3 linked regions of the Hymenobacter tibetensis genome follow. The main gene of each other region encodes a partner of the protein of the gene in region 2 in a complex. Links are inferred from orthologs where the notes say so. Each region holds a gene or a part of one and is shown on either strand. Other genes may lie near its edges.

Region 1 (5,145 bases), 1.4 Mb from region 2 along the record:
AATGTAGCGGGCTTACCTACATAACGCCCGTGCGCAGCTTAAGCAAGTGGTACGCCGCCGAGTGCCGCCTGTTTTCAATATGAGGCTGTTCGCTGCTGTTATAGGGTGTGCTTGGTGTTGTCTTGAGCGTAGGAAGTGGCATAGAGGCACAGGCTTGCGTTATTTGGGCGCGTGTATCTGACGCTTGGTCTTACCTTGGGCGACCTTGTACTTTTGTGCCCTATGCCTTACTCTCTGCTGCTATTTGATTACGACGGTACCCTATGCGATTCGCGCCAGGCCATCAAGCACGCGATGCGCCGTACCTTTGAAATATTAGAGTACCCCGCACCTGATGAGAGCCTGATGGAAGAAGCGGTAGGGCGGGGATTGTTGCTGACCGAGATGCTACTTTGGCTGCACCCGCCTGGTACACCGCCGCTGCCAGCCATCTGGGTGGATACGTACCGCGCTATCTACAACTCCGAATCGGAGGCACTGGTGAACGTGTTTCCGGGAGCGGAGCAAGTCTTGACTACTGCTGCTGCTAGTGGTAAAGAGTCTATCGTTATCAGCAACAAAGGCTTACCGCTGCTAGAAACCTCGCTGAGCCGGCTAGGACTGCGCCAGTATTTCAGCCTGATTCTCGGTGATGCGCCCGGCCGGGTGTTGCCGCTCAAGCCTGACCCAGCCATGTTCACGCAAGTAATTCAGCCTCGGTTCCCCAACGTTAGTCTTGCCCACACGCTCATGATTGGTGATACAGCACCTGACCTGCGTTTCGCCCGCAACTGTGGCATTGCCTCCTGTTGGGCTAGCTATGGCTTCGGCCAGGAAGCCGACAATTTGCCGCTAGGTCCTACATATCGTATCAGTGCCTTGCCGGAACTGTTGCCTCTGCTCTAGTAAGGGTTGTTACCACTGGCTTCGTAATCAGGTGCTTCTTAACAGAAAATAGGTTGTAATTCAGCCTGGTGTGTATATAACCTATGGCAAGTAAAATGTCTGCTGCTTCAGAATTACAACTTCGTGCTGGATTGCTTGGGCTTGCCGTCGGCGACGCGTTGGGCGTGCCAGTGGAATTTCAAAGCCGCGCGGCCCGCCGCCTCGACCCGGTGGTGCATATGCGCGCTTACGGTACCCATAACCAACCCGTCGGCACTTGGTCCGATGATGCTTCCCTTACGTTCTGCCTGGCTGAGGCAATAGCCGATGGTTTCACAGTCGGTAAGGTGGCCGAGAACTGCTGCAGGTGGTACTACCACAACTTTTGGACACCCCATGGCAGTGTTTTCGATATCGGTATCACCACCCGTGAGGCCATTAATCGCCTAAAGGCTGACAATGACCTACTACTAGCTGGGGGTACCGACGAATACAGCAACGGCAATGGGGCTCTGATGCGTATTTTGCCGCTGGCTTTCTACCAAACAGATGCCCCGTTAACTGAGCGTTTCGCCCTGATTTCTGACGTATCGGCCATCACGCATGGACATGTGCGCTCGGCCATTGCTTGTTTTCTGTACATGGAAATGGCACGTTACCTGCTCGCGGGCCTGACACCAACTGCCGCTTACAGCCAACTCTGCCAAACGGTTCCGGCGCAACTTCAAGAATTAAGCCTACCACCTGCTGAAATCAAGCAGTTCGAGTATCTGCTTACCGGCCGGCTGGCTGATTTTCCAGTGCAAGTGATTCGTAGCGGCGGATACGTCATGCATACCCTAGAGGCGGCATTCTGGTGTCTGCTCCGCCATGATACCTTCGCCGAAACCGTGCTGGCCGCCGTCAACCTCGGCGACGATACCGACACGACTGGTGCCGTAGCCGGCGGTTTGGCTGGAATTTGCTACGGAGAGGCGGCTATTCCAGCCGAGTGGCTAGCCGTGCTGGTCCGCCGCTCCGAAATCGAAGACCTTGCCGCTCGCGTAGCTAATCAACCAAGCCGTTAAGAGCAAAGGGTAGGGCCGGCTGCATGTTGTCTGAGGCTTCTAAAGAAACAAAAGCTGCCAGAAGGTTATTAAAAGCAAAAGCCCCGACGAGTACATTACTCATCGGGGCTTTTTATTTCGCATTGCTGCGGTCCGGACGGGACTCGAACCCGCGACCTCCGCCGTGACAGGGCGGCATTCTAACCGACTGAACTACCGAACCAGTTCGCTTGCCTAAAAAGCCAGTTGCTTTTCGGTAAGGTGCTGCAAAGGTAGAGCGCGCGGCGACAATTCCCAACCCAACGGCAATAAAATCGGTAGTTAGAGGCTGCTGTGCACTCTTATGCCTGTTTATCAGGAAGAAAACTTTCTTCGGTAGCTCCCTCAATCAAGCGTGTGACGAGTGAGGTGCTTCGCTTACCTTTGCCTCCTTCCTGTTCTCACCACCAACCCGACGCATTCCTTCCCGGCCAATGCTCCTTGATTTCGAACAACCCATCGCTGCCCTCGAAGGCAAGCTCCGCGAAATGCAACAACTGGCTCTCGATAGCCAAGTAGACGTTTCGGACGCCGTAACGGCCCTTGAGGCCAAAATTAGAGCACTTAAGAAGGAAACATACGCCAACCTTACCCGGTGGCAGCGGGTGCAACTTTCGCGCCACCCGGAGCGGCCCTACACCCTCGATTACATCGAGGGAATGAGCGACAAGTTCGTGGAATTGCACGGCGACCGGACTGTGGCCGATGACAAGGCCATGGTAGGTGGTTTCGGTGAAATAAATGGCCGCTCCGTGATGTTTATCGGTCAGCAGAAAGGCCGTAACACCAAGCAGCGGCAGTTTCGCAACTTCGGTATGCCCAACCCGGAGGGCTACCGCAAGGCGCTGCGCCTGATGAAGCTGGCTGAAAAGTTCGGTAAGCCCATCGTCACGCTCATAGATACACCGGGGGCATTTCCGGGGCTGGAGGCCGAGGAGAGAGGGCAAGGCGAAGCCATTGCGCGTAATCTCAAGGAGATGTTTCTGCTAAAAGTGCCGGTCATCTGCGTCATCATCGGCGAAGGAGCTTCCGGAGGAGCCCTGGGCATTGCCATCGGTGACCGGGTGCTGATGTTGGAAAACACTTGGTATTCCGTGATTTCGCCGGAGTCGTGTTCCAGCATTCTGTGGCGCTCCTGGGATTACAAAGAGCAGGCAGCTGAGGCCCTCAAACTTACCGCTACCGACATGCTGGGCGCCAAACTGGTGGATGGCATTGTGAAGGAGCCGCTAGGTGGTGCGCACACCGACCCCGCCAAAATGATTCAGGCCCTCAAGAAAACCATTCTTAAAACCCTCGACGAACTGGAAGCGCTGCCCCACGAGGAACGTATCAGCCAGCGGATCGACAAGTTCTCGGCCATGGGCGTGGTACTGGAGTAGAATGGTTGCCTGGCATCCTTACCTGTCCTCCAGCCTCAGTTCATGGCGTACTTAATCACTCAATCAGCAACCGATGCATCTTCACACGCTCGATACAGGACTGTTTAAGCTAGACGGCGGCGCTATGTTTGGCGTGGTTCCTAAGAGCATGTGGCAGAAGCTCAATCCCGCCGACGACAACAACATGTGCACGTGGGCCATGCGCTGCCTGCTCGTAGAAGACGGCAATCGGCTGGTCCTCGTCGATAATGGTATTGGCGACAAGCAGGACCAGAAGTTTCGGGGGCACTTTTACTTGCACGGCGACGATACGTTGGAGAAATCCTTGCGTCAGCGCGGCTTTACGGCCTCTGACATCACCGACGTATTTCTGACCCACCTGCACTTCGACCATTGTGGTGGTTCTGTGGTACGGACCCCCGACGACAAGTTGCAACTTGCCTTCCCGAATGCCACGTATTGGAGCAACCAGGCGCACTGGGATTGCGCCGTAACGCCTAATCCGCGTGAAAAAGCGAGCTTTCTGAAGGAGAATATCTTGCCCATTCAGGAGAGTGGCCATCTGAAGTTTGTGAATCCGACAGCAGGCGTGCCGGACGAATTGCCTGCCTTCCAGGAAATCATCTTCGCCGATGGCCACACTGAGAAGATGATGCTGCCCATGATCCGCTATAAAGAGCGCACAGTAGTATTCATGGCTGATTTGCTGCCGAGTACTGGCCACGTGCCCTTACCCTACGTAATGGCCTACGATATGCGCCCCTTGGTGACGATGACAGAGAAAGAGCAAGTGCTGCGCCGGGCCGCCGACGAAAACTGGGTGCTGGTGCTCGAACACGACCCGAGCGTGGAATGCTGCACTGTGCAACACACCGACAAAGGAATTCGGGTGGCCGAGACGCTGCGCTTATCGGACCTGTAAGCTGTAGCGCGTTTTCGGTTTCTGTAACGATTTTTTCACGGTTCTGAAGTGCTTTAGTTCTAGTGTTCGACCCAACTAAACAGGAGCAATCAGCAACTACCCACTCCTTGGGGCTGGCTTTGTCGGGCGGAGGGGCGCGGGGGATAGCGCATTTGGGTGTGCTGGCTGCGCTAGACAAGTTGGAACTACCCTTGGCCCAGTTATCGGGGGTATCGTCGGGAGCTATTGCGGCTGCGTTTTATGCGGCTGGCTTTGCGCCTCGCGAGATTCTGCGGCTGTTCACCAGCGTCAATTTCACCCGCCTCACCCGCCTCTCGCTCAGCCGCTACGGCTTACTTCGCCTCGACGCCGTGCAGGTGTTATTGGCGCAGCACTTGGGCGCGGAGTGCACCTTTGCCGATCTGCACCGCCCTCTGACGCTGGTAGCCACTGACCTGACCGAGGGTGTTTCCGTTTATTTCTCAGCGGGCCTGCTGATTCCGCCGCTGCTGGCTTCTTCTGCCGTGCCTATTCTGTACCGGCCAGTTGAGTTTGAAGGTCGGCAACTGGTAGACGGCGGATTGCTCAACAACTTGCCCGTGGAGCCTCTGCTAGGCAAAGGCCTGCGCGTGATAGGCGTCAATTGCAACCCCACCAACCGGGCGGCGCGCGTTACCACGTTCCGGACGCTGGTGGAGCGCACTCTCAACCTGGCCATTAACGCCAACACCACGCTCAACAAGCAGCAGTGCGATTTGCTGCTGGAACCACCAGAACTGCGCCTGTATCGTACACTCGACTACCGGTTGGGGCAGGAGTTGTTCGATATCGGCTATCAGCATACCATGGCGCAGGCCACAGCCCTAACGGCGCTGCTTCAGGGAAGCTCTACCAGCGAGCCGGGTGACTCGCT
Region 2 (5,256 bases):
GCGAACAGCAGACCCGAGTCGAAGGTGATTTTAATGCCTTCGCCTACACGCTCTACTTTGGCGCCGGCCATTTCTTGTTTCAACTCAGCAGCTTGCTTGTCCATCCGGCGGCCAATCAAAGCGCCACCAGCACCACCCACAGCAGCACCAATGATGGCACCTTTAGCCGTGCTGTTCTTGCCGCCAATCACGCGGCCTAGTACGCCACCAGCAGCAGCACCACCTAAGCCTCCGATAATGCCGCCTTTAGCTGTTTTGCTCCAAGGCTTCTTCTCAGTGGTAGTGGTAGTTTGAGCTTGCACGGCACTAGTGCCTACCGTAAGGAGAGCAAGCAGCAACAGAAAAAAGGAACGAAAGCTTTTCATGATAAAAAAAGTTAAGGGTTTCGGCTTTGTAAAATGAGAACGGTAAATGTAATGAGACTTAAACTGGCCCGAAGATAATACCTACAACGAAGCATCAGGCTAATGAGTATTCCCTTTGCAACCATCTTGCCAAAAACATTGAAAAGACCGAAAAACAAGAAAAAGGGCTTTTAAGACGCCGCAGTAGCTGTTTTGTGTAGACAGGCACCTAACTCCTTTAGGCTCTCTACCTTCTATTAATAATTTATTTTCTTGAAATCGAACAGATAAATAATTAATTCCAAAATGGATGAGTATTATATTATTACAGCATAATGCAATTATATTTTTTTAACATATACTATTGCTATAGAACACCGCCCTCTCAATATTCTTTGTATCAAAAGCAGCAATACTTTTCACTACTTGTTCAAGCTTAGCCAAAGCACTTCCCTATCTCCGTGTGTGCAGACAGCCGCTTCTGGAACACACGCATGCATGAAGTGAAGAACAGACAAGCAAAGGATTTAATAGAAGTATCCACAAACAAAAAAGACCGCACATACCGTGCGGTCTTTTTGCTACTAGCGAGATAAGCTTACAGCTTGTTGGCTTCGGCAGCTTTCTTCATTTTTTCGTTGGCATAGATGGCAATTTCTACGCGACGGTTGGCCTGCTTGCCAGCTTCAGTAGTGTTGTCGGCAATCGGCTGCGAAGAACCATAGCCTTGGGTGGTGATGCGTGAAGCGTCTACGCCCTGCTGAACGGTGAAGTCGGAAACAGCTTGAGCCCGACGCTGCGAGAGAGGGTTGTTGATGGCATCGGAACCGCTGGCATCCGTGTGGCCTTCCACCAGTACGTTGGTGTCAGGATACTTTTGCAGTACGGCCGCCATTTTCTGGATTTCCGACTGCGAAGCAGCCCGTAGGGTGGAGCTGTTGGTGTCGAAGAGGATACCCGAGTCGAAGGTGATTTTGATGCCTTCGCCTACGCGCTCCACTTTGGCGTTCTGCATGTCGCGCTGCAATTCTTCCGCCTGCTTGTCCATTTTGCGACCAATCAGGGCACCGCCCGAACCACCAACAGCAGCACCAATGATAGCGCCAGCTGCTGTGCCCGATTTGCCACCAATCACGCGGCCTAACACGCCACCTACTACGGCGCCACCGCCGGCACCTAGCAAGCCACCCTTAGCAGTTTTGCTCATGCCTGTGTTGCGCGGACCGCTACCGTTGCCAGTTGGCGCGTCTGGAATGTTGGGGTTGCGTTTGGTGGTAGCGCACGAGCCGAGCAGCAACGTAAGCGCCATAAACAAAGACAGAAGTGATTTGGGAGTGTTCATCGAAATGAAGAGAAGTGAATTTGGTGGATAGGGAGAGTGTCGAGCGTGCTTACTGAAAATGCCGGAAAAATGTTCGCTGTACGTAGCGGATTGGCTGCTTAGAGCTAGAAGCAGGTGCATTGTGGTGTACCAGACCTAGCCCATAAAAAAGCCCGCCCGACGCGCAACGTTGCGCGTCGAACGGGCTTTTTCAAGAAGCGTGCCGACTTTTAAACTTGCTGCGCCGATTTTGCTGACGCCTTGGTAGCAACTTCCGTTGGCCGTAGCATCGTGAGCAGATCTGTGAGGCGCGCTTTGAGCTCTTTGCGGTCTACAATGAAGTCAAGGAAACCGTGCTCCATTACAAATTCGGCGCTTTGGAAGCCTTTGGGCAAGTCCTTACCAATTGTCTCTTTGATAACGCGAGGACCAGCAAACCCAATGAGGGCACCGGGCTCGGCAATATTGAAGTCCCCGAGCATAGCAAACGACGCGGTAACGCCGCCCGTAGTTGGATCGGTGAGCAGAGAAATATAAGGCAACCCAGCTTCCGAAAGCAGGGCCAGCTTAGCCGAGGTTTTGGCCATCTGCATCAAGGAGAAACCAGCTTCCATCATTCGGGCTCCACCAGAGCGCGAAATCATCAGGAATGGGAGGCGGTGCTGCCGGGCGTAATCAATGGCACGGGCAATTTTTTCGCCTACCACTGAGCCCATCGAGCCGCCAATAAAGCGGAAATCCATGGCAGCCACCACCAATTCGAGACCGTTGAGCTGCCCATGGGCTGTACGAACGGCATCGGTCAGACCCGTCACCTTTTCAGTGGCCGTCAGGCGTTGCGGATACGCCTTAGTGTCCACGAAGTGAAGCGGATCGGCGGAGTGCATTGTTTCATCCAACTCCTTGAACTGCCCTCCATCGAAGAGAAACTCGAAATATTCGGCGGCGTCAATCCGCTCGTGGTGGTTGCAGTTGCCACAGGTGGAGAGCAGGCGCTTGTGCTCGGCCATGGTGGCAACCGTTTTACACTCGGGGCACTTGTGCCACAAGCCGTCGGGTGTCTCTTTCTTTTCTTCCGTTGGCGTGACAATGCCTTTTTCTACGCGCTTAAACCAAGACATTTTTGGGTATTAAGTATTGGGTACTTTGTATTGAGACAAATCAGGGGTCGTGCGCCTTGGGTGCGAGGCGCTGAACTTGGGGCGACAAAGATGCAGGAACTAATCAGCAGTATCTATCTACCCGACTCGATACCTGTTACTATGTGTGCTACTGTTATGCTAAGGTAATCGACTTGTTCAAGGTATGCGCTTATGTGGCCTCGGGCATTGCTACGCTTGTGGCGGAAGAATGCGAGCTGACAAGGGCGAAGTGTTGGCATCTGAGTTGCCGATAAGTGATGATACGCCAAGCAGGTAGAGGAAGGAGCTCCCAACCCCGACAAGAGCAAGACCAAATATAACCTGAAAATCCACTGATTGTCGGGCTGTTTTGCAACATCAACCAGCCACTGAGTACCTTGCGCTGGGGTATTACCTCGTGTACGCCTCTTAGCTAACTTCGATTTTCACCTTTCGCTTTTCTGTGAAAAATTATTCTACTGGCCTACTCGCCCTGTCCCTGACGGCTGCTACGCTGCTGCCCGGCTGCGTGCCTTCCAAGCGCTACGACGACCTGAAAGCCCGCTACGCTTCCACTGAGCAAAGCAAAGCCGATGCCGAGCGCCAGCAACGCCTAGCCGTGGCTGAATTGAAAAAGACCACCGATGAGCTAAACGAGATGCGCCTCAGCAATAAGCGTCTTACCGAAGATTCCACTCAGACTGGCAACGCCCTCCGCCGCACCCGTCAGCTCTACAATCAGCTTACCGACAGCTACGACAAGCTGCTCAAAAACAGCGACCGGGAACTCGCCAACAAATCGTCGGACTATAACAAAGTAGCGCAGGACCTGGCCCGTCGCGAAGCGGAGCTAGGTGAGCTAGACACCTCGCTCAAGAAAAACAAAGTGGCCATCGACAAGCTGAACGCCGACCTGCAGACCCGTGAAGCACGCTTGGCCGAGCTGGAGAAAGCCTTAGCCGAGAAAGACAAAGCCGTAAACGACCTCCGGGCCAGCGTAGCCAATGCCCTGCGCGGCTTCCAGGGCACCGATTTGCAGGTGCGCATGAAGGATGGCAAAGTATATGTGTCCCTTTCTGAGCAGCTCCTTTTCAAGACAGGTTCCACCAAAGTTGACCCCAAAGGCCAGGAGGCCCTCAAGCAATTGGCTGCTGCCCTCAAGGCGCAACCTGATGTGAACGTGGTGGTGGAAGGCCACACCGATAACGTACCCTTCAGCCGCCCCACGGCCGCTATGCAAGACAATTGGGACTTAAGTGTACTCCGGGCCACTGAAATTGCCCGCTTACTAACTACTGGTGGCATTCCGGCCGCCCGCGTCACCGCCTCCGGCCGCTCCCAATACCTGCCTGTTGCTACCAACGACACACCCGCCAATAAGGCCCTGAACCGCCGCACGGAAATCATTCTGACACCTAAGCTCAACGAGCTGTTCAAAATTCTGGATAGCAATTCCGCTACTCCTGCAGCTGGCAAATAAGAGGCTGGCATCCAGTATAAATTTTCTATATTTTCATTTATTATTCTTAAGGCCAACCTTTTACGGTTGGCCTTACTCTTTAATACGCCATCATGGGTTCGTTCACTTTATTTACTACGCAAGCTTATGCCTACCTCTTACTCACTCCGTTTATTGCTTGCCGTAGCTCTGTGGTTGGGGGCCTGGTGTACGGCTGACGCCTCTCATGTTATGGGAGGCGAGTTGTCTTACACCTACATCAACGGCTCGGCGTCGCAGTATCAAGTTCTTACCCGAATCTACGCCCGCTCCCCTGGAGGCCTTGTACCGGATCAGAATAATATCGTACTAAACTGTGTTATGAATGGGTGTTCGGCAACAACTCCGGGCAGTTTTTCTGTGCTTGTTAACCGCTCTAGGCTTACTTCTCGACGATTGGGTTGCGCCAACACTGACCTGTATGTGATAGGAGAATATGAAACGGTAGTCACGCTACCACCAGGCCAATGGAAACTCAGCACGCTCTTGGAGAATCGTGTTTTCAGCAGTAATCTGACGAATCCAATGGGCAACGCTGCGCAACTCAGTGCTTTCCTAGACAATTCCAATGGCTTGCAAAACTCATCCCCTAAGTTCACCTCCTTCACATTACCGTATACCTTACCTGCCAATCAGCCGTACCGACACAGCTTCAGTGCGTTCGAGCCTGATGGCGACTCGTTGGTGTACCGGGCAGCACAACCGACTACTGGGTCGTTTACAGCACCAGCAGCCTGTGGCACACCCATCCAATATGCCACTTATCCGGCAGGGCAATTTCAAGACCCAATTACAGGACAACTGGTGTCTTATCCGGCTGGTCAATTCAGCATAGCTTTTCCGGTTTTGTCGTTTCAGGCAGTTAATGGTGTGGCTGTTCCTTATTATAACTTGAATGCTACCACCGGTGAACTGCTTACAACACCACTAGCACAGGTTGGCGACTATTCAGCACCCGTACAAATAGATGAA
Region 3 (5,160 bases), 2.1 Mb from region 2 along the record:
CTGCCTCTCAAGTAATTGAGATGGGGGAGCACCCGGCCAAAGCGTATCAGCAAAAACAGGATTCCAGTATTGCTGTGGGCTACCGCCTGCTACACACTGGCGAGGTTGATGCCTTTTGTTCGGCAGGCAACACGGGTGCCATGCTGGTAGGCGCTATGTTTAGCGTCAAGCCCGTGCCCGGCGTATTACGCCCTGCTATTGCCAACTTTGTTCCGAAGCTGCACGGCGGTATGGGCATCCTGCTCGACGTAGGAGCCAATGCGGAATGCAAACCTGAAATGCTGGAGCAATTCGGTGAGTTAGGTTCTTTGTACGCCCAGTACGTGCTAGGCATCAGCAACCCCAAAGTGGGCTTGATGAATTTGGGCGAAGAAGAAGGCAAGGGTACTACCCTCACCCAAGCAGTACATCAATTGCTGAAAGTAAACCCTCACCTCAATTTCATCGGCAATATTGAAGGGCGCGACCTTTTCAATGAAAAAGCAGATGTTATTGTCTGTGACGGTTACACCGGTAACGTGATGCTGAAAATGGCCGAATCTATCTACGAGATTATGGCCGAAAAACAGATGCGTGACGCCTTTTTCGACAAGTTCAACTACGAGGCTGTTGGGGGCTCTCCTATTTTGGGTATCAACGATAATGCCATTATTGGCCACGGCGTTAGTACTCCTTTGGCCATCTGCAACATGTTGCTCCAAGGATACCAAATGGCGCAGTCTGGCATCTCCGATCAGATAAAAAATACCTTCAAGTCTTAGCGACTAAGTCCGGCCCCGGCCGGATTTTTTCTTGCCGCGTTTTCCGCTTTTCTTCAATGAAAATTACCGCTGCTATTACCGGAGTGGGTTCTTATGTGCCCGACTACGTGCTCACGAACCAAGAACTCGAGAAGATGGTGGATACCACTGACGAGTGGATCACGACTCGCACGGGCATTAAGGAGCGTCGCATTTTAAAAGGCGAAAACCAGGGCACTTCGGTAATGGGCACCAAGGCAGTGCAGCAGCTGCTTGCTAAAACGGGTACCAAGCCCGAGGAAATCGACTTGCTGATTTGCTCGACTACCACTCCTGACCTCGTCTTCCCTGCTACGGCTAACATTATTTCGGCAGCAGCGGGCATTACCCAGGCATTCAGCTTTGATATGCAAGCCGCTTGCTCCGGCTTCTTGTTTGCGCTGGCAACCGGCGCACAATACATCCAAACGGGTACCTACAAGAAAGTAGTGGTGGTAGGAGCCGATAAAATGTCGGCTATTGTTGACTACACTGACCGTGCGAATTGCATCATCTTCGGTGATGGGGCTGGTGCAGTATTGCTTGAGCCGAGCACCGAAGGCTACGGCCTGCTCGACCAAGTACTTCGTACCGATGGTACCGGCGAGCAGTACCTCTACCAGAAAGCGGGGGGCAGCCGCCGGCCGCCATCTAGCGAGACAGTAGCCAACCGGGAGCATTTCATCCACCAGGAAGGCGCTACGGTATTCAAGTTCGCCGTGACCAACATGGCCAACGTAGCTGCGCAGGTGATGGAACGCAACCATTTGACCAATGACGACGTGGCCTGGCTGGTCCCTCACCAAGCCAACAAGCGCATTATTGATGCTACGGCCCATCGGATGGGCGTGGGCCCAGAAAAGGTGATGCTTAATATTCAGCGCTACGGCAACACCACCAATGCTACCATTCCGCTGTGCCTTGCCGATTACGAATCGCAACTACACCAAGGCGACAACCTAGTTTTAGCGGCTTTCGGCGGTGGGTTCACCTGGGGTTCTATCTACCTCAAATGGGCCTATGACCCCAAGCCTGGACCGGCCATTAGTTAATCCTGACGGCCCGGACGCGGAAAACTTCTATACTTGCACTCCCAACGTGCCGTCCCGCCACTTTTCGGGACGGCACGTTCGGTTAGAAGGGGTGCGAACAACGATTACTAGTTGTCTGCTGCAACTTCACCCGCTACTCACGATTTCATTCACCAGCCCACCATTCACAAAAAGCAACCAGCTGTCCGCTGCTGCTACCCGCTTAAAAAATGGCTACTACCGCAGATTTCCGCAACGGCCTCGTGCTGAACTACAACGGCGAGTTGCACGTCATCACCGAGTTTCAGCACGTGAAACCTGGTAAAGGTCCCGCCTTCGTGCGCACCAAGCTTCGCAACATCAAAACCGGCAAAGTGCTCGACAACACTTTCAACGCCGGGGTGAAAGTGGAAACAGCTCGCGTAGAGCAGCGCCCGCATCAGTACCTATTCAAGGATGATTACGGCTTTACCTTCATGGATAATGCTACCTTCGAGCAAGTGGTACTGCCCGAGGCCATGGTACCCTTCGCTGACTTGATGAAAGAAGGCCAGGAAGCTACCATCCTGTTTCATGCCGAAACCGAGCAGCCGCTCACCGCTGAACTGCCTACCACTGTCGAGCTGATGGTGACCTATACCGAGCCTGGTTTGAAAGGAGACACGGCTACCAACACGCTCAAGCCTGCCATCGTTGAGACCGGGGCCCGGATTCAGGTGCCGCTGTTCATCGACACTGATACTAAAATTCGCGTCAAGACCAGCGACTACTCCTATGTCGAAAGAGTCAAGTAAGCACCCCAGCAAGTCAAGCGCCGCCATGAAAGCCAAGGAACTCCAGGAACTCATCGACTTCATTGCGAAGTCGGGCCTCAACAAAGTCAACATCGAAACGGAGGAGTTTAAAATCTCCGTGCAGCGCGAACCCAGCTACAAGCCGGTGGTTAGCATGTCGTCTTCGGCAGCTCCTGCTCCCGCCGCGGCTCCGGCAGCACCAGCGGCAGCTCCCGCTCCCGCCCCAGCAACGCCGGCCGCGCCAGCCGCCGCTGCGCCAGCCGCCGATAATTACGTGCCCCTGAAGGCTCCCATGATTGGCACCTTCTACCGCAGCAGCAGCCCTGATACGCCGGCTTTCGTGCAGGTAGGTGATTTGGTGGAGAAAGGCCAGGTGATTTGTATCATCGAAGCCATGAAACTGTTCAACGAAATAGAGGCCGAAGCATCAGGACGCATTGTAAAGGCGATGGTGGAAAATGCCTCGCCAGTGGAATACGATCAGCCTTTGTTCCTGATTGAGCCGATGTAATTTATTGGGTTTTTGGGGTCTTGGGAACTTGGGGTGCCGCCTATACGGCTAGCTCTTAGTTCGTAAGGCCCTTTTCCTTTTCCGCGAGACCCCAAGACCTTTAGCCCTCAAGACCCAATGTTCAAAAAAATACTGATTGCCAACCGGGGTGAAATTGCGCTGCGCATCATCCGGACCTGCAAGGAAATGGGGATTAAAACGGTGGCTGTTTATTCCACCGCCGACAAAGAAAGTTTGCACGTACGCTTTGCTGATGAGGCCGTGTGCATCGGGCCTCCTCCGTCCTCACAATCGTACCTCAGCATTCCCACGCTGATAGCCGCAGCGGAAATAACCAACGCCGATGCTATCCATCCGGGCTACGGTTTTTTGAGTGAAAACGCGGAGTTTTCGCGCGTGTGCCAGGAAAACGGCATCAAGTTCATTGGTGCTACGCCCGAGATGATCAACCAAATGGGTGACAAAGCTTCCGCCAAAGCCACCATGATCAAGGCGGGTGTACCGTGCATTCCAGGTTCAGTGGGACTGCTGGAATCAGTGGAGCAAGGCAAGAAAGTAGCGGCCAAAATCAAGTACCCCGTCATTCTGAAGGCTACGGCTGGCGGTGGCGGACGTGGTATGCGTATCATCCCTACCGAAGACGACTTCGAAAAAGCTTGGAATGATGCTCGTACGGAAGCCAAAGCAGCCTTCGGCAACGACGGTGTGTACCTGGAAAAGTTTGTAGAGGAGCCGCGTCACATCGAGATACAGGTGTGCGGCGACCAATATGGCCGCGTTTGCCACCTCTCGGAGCGTGACTGCTCGATTCAGCGCCGCCACCAAAAGCTGGTGGAAGAAGCACCTTCCCCCTTCATGACCGAGGAACTGCGCGAACGGATGGGCTCTGCTGCCGTAGCTGGAGCTTCTGCCATCGGTTACGAGGGTGTGGGTACCATCGAGTTCCTAGTCGACAAAAACCGTGACTTCTACTTCATGGAGATGAACACCCGCATTCAGGTGGAACACCCCGTGACCGAGGAGATTGTAAACTATGACCTCATCAAGGAGCAGATAAAAGTGGCAGCCGGCATCCCGATTTCTGGCCACAACTATTACCCCAAGATGCACGCCATGGAGTGCCGCATCAACGCCGAAGATCCAACCAAGGATTTCCGACCCTCCCCTGGCAAAATCACCACGCTCCACATCCCCGGCGGCCACGGCGTTCGGGTTGATACGCACGTGTACGCGGGCTATACCATCCCATCGAACTATGATTCGATGATAGCCAAGCTCATTACCGTAGCGCAAACCCGCCAGGAATGCATTGTAAAAATGAAGCGGGCGTTGAGTGAGTTTGTAGTGGAAGGCGTGAAAACGACTATCCCATTCCACTTGGCGCTCATGGATAACAAGAACTTCCAGGACGGCGACTTCACGACTAAATTTTTGGAGACGTCATTTGACTTTTCAGAGTTGTAAGCCACTGGTTTCAAGCCAAACCATGATGTTTGGTTGAACTGCAAATACCAGCTTAACACGCCGACCGATTGGCAACTTACGCAACACCCCCTAGAGAAAGCCAACCGTACTAGTTGGTTCTCTCTAGGGGGTGTTGCGTAAGTTGCCACACGTATCAAAGTGCACTTCAGGCAGGGCGTAGACCTCCAATATCTGCACTGGTTTAGCGTCTGGCTCTCCAAACTCCGTCTCGCTGTCATCCGCTAAGTAAGGCGAACCATCCTGAAACACGATGTCATAATAGGGATAGTGTGGTTGCGCTGGATGGGTAAACGGTACCAGTACAGCCATCCCATACGTAGCGGAAAGTTTTTGGCCTAACCATAAGGATCTTGCCTCCCAATCTTCGTTAGGCGTTCTGTAAAGAGCAACATGCTGCGGAAACTGGGGCACCTCTGACGTACTAGCTTCGAAAAAGATATGCATCGGATCCGCAGAATCGAATTCCATCGGCTCTTGGTCGCCTATCATCATGGCCCACTCGAACACAGTGAGGCTTGGCATCGCATCCCGAAAGCACTCCTGAATCTGTGCGGTTGATA

The links.
Region 1: the proteins of accD (region 2) and MTX78_RS12440 are in contact, whole or in part, in a solved structure (PDB 8UXZ), measured with the Escherichia coli proteins. The link is inferred for Hymenobacter tibetensis from one-to-one orthologs.
Region 3: the proteins of accD (region 2) and accB are in contact, whole or in part, in a solved structure (PDB 8UXZ), measured with the Escherichia coli proteins. The link is inferred for Hymenobacter tibetensis from one-to-one orthologs.

Annotation. Positions count from the first base shown.
Region 1 is NZ_CP094669.1:3,102,704-3,107,848, reverse strand. What follows is about bases 1,606-4,357. They hold MTX78_RS12440 (acetyl-CoA carboxylase carboxyltransferase subunit alpha), read left to right. Parts: upstream 1,606-2,383; coding sequence 2,384-3,331; downstream 3,332-4,357. Other genes in these bases: MTX78_RS12430 (patatin-like phospholipase family protein), read left to right, coding at 4,316-4,357; MTX78_RS12435 (MBL fold metallo-hydrolase), read left to right, coding at 3,405-4,253; MTX78_RS12450 (ADP-ribosylglycohydrolase family protein), read left to right, coding at 1,606-1,931. In the rest of the region: MTX78_RS12455 (HAD family hydrolase), read left to right, coding at 223-885; more of MTX78_RS12450, read left to right, coding at 981-1,605; more of MTX78_RS12430, read left to right, coding at 4,358-5,145. UniProt on the Escherichia coli protein: Component of the acetyl coenzyme A carboxylase (ACC) complex. First, biotin carboxylase catalyzes the carboxylation of biotin on its carrier protein (BCCP) and then the CO(2) group is transferred by the carboxyltransferase to acetyl-CoA to form malonyl-CoA.
Region 2 is NZ_CP094669.1:4,542,306-4,547,561, forward strand. The notes cover bases 842-3,704. They hold accD (acetyl-CoA carboxylase, carboxyltransferase subunit beta), read right to left. Parts: upstream 2,787-3,704; coding sequence 1,896-2,786; downstream 842-1,895. Other genes in these bases: MTX78_RS18205 (OmpA family protein), read right to left, coding at 943-1,686; MTX78_RS18215 (OmpA family protein), read left to right, coding at 3,250-3,704. In the rest of the region: MTX78_RS18200 (OmpA family protein), read right to left, coding at 1-365; more of MTX78_RS18215, read left to right, coding at 3,705-4,266; MTX78_RS18220 (hypothetical protein), read left to right, coding at 4,771-5,256.
Region 3 is NZ_CP094669.1:2,449,784-2,454,943, reverse strand. What follows is about bases 1,606-4,372. They hold accB (acetyl-CoA carboxylase biotin carboxyl carrier protein), read left to right. Parts: upstream 1,606-2,629; coding sequence 2,630-3,115; downstream 3,116-4,372. Other genes in these bases: accC (acetyl-CoA carboxylase biotin carboxylase subunit), read left to right, coding at 3,233-4,372; efp (elongation factor P), read left to right, coding at 2,041-2,604; MTX78_RS09710 (beta-ketoacyl-ACP synthase III), read left to right, coding at 1,606-1,831. In the rest of the region: phosphate acyltransferase PlsX, read left to right, coding at 1-761; more of MTX78_RS09710, read left to right, coding at 818-1,605; more of accC, read left to right, coding at 4,373-4,579; MTX78_RS09690 (hypothetical protein), read right to left, coding at 4,703-5,160. UniProt on the Escherichia coli protein: This protein is a component of the acetyl coenzyme A carboxylase complex; first, biotin carboxylase catalyzes the carboxylation of the carrier protein and then the transcarboxylase transfers the carboxyl group to form malonyl-CoA.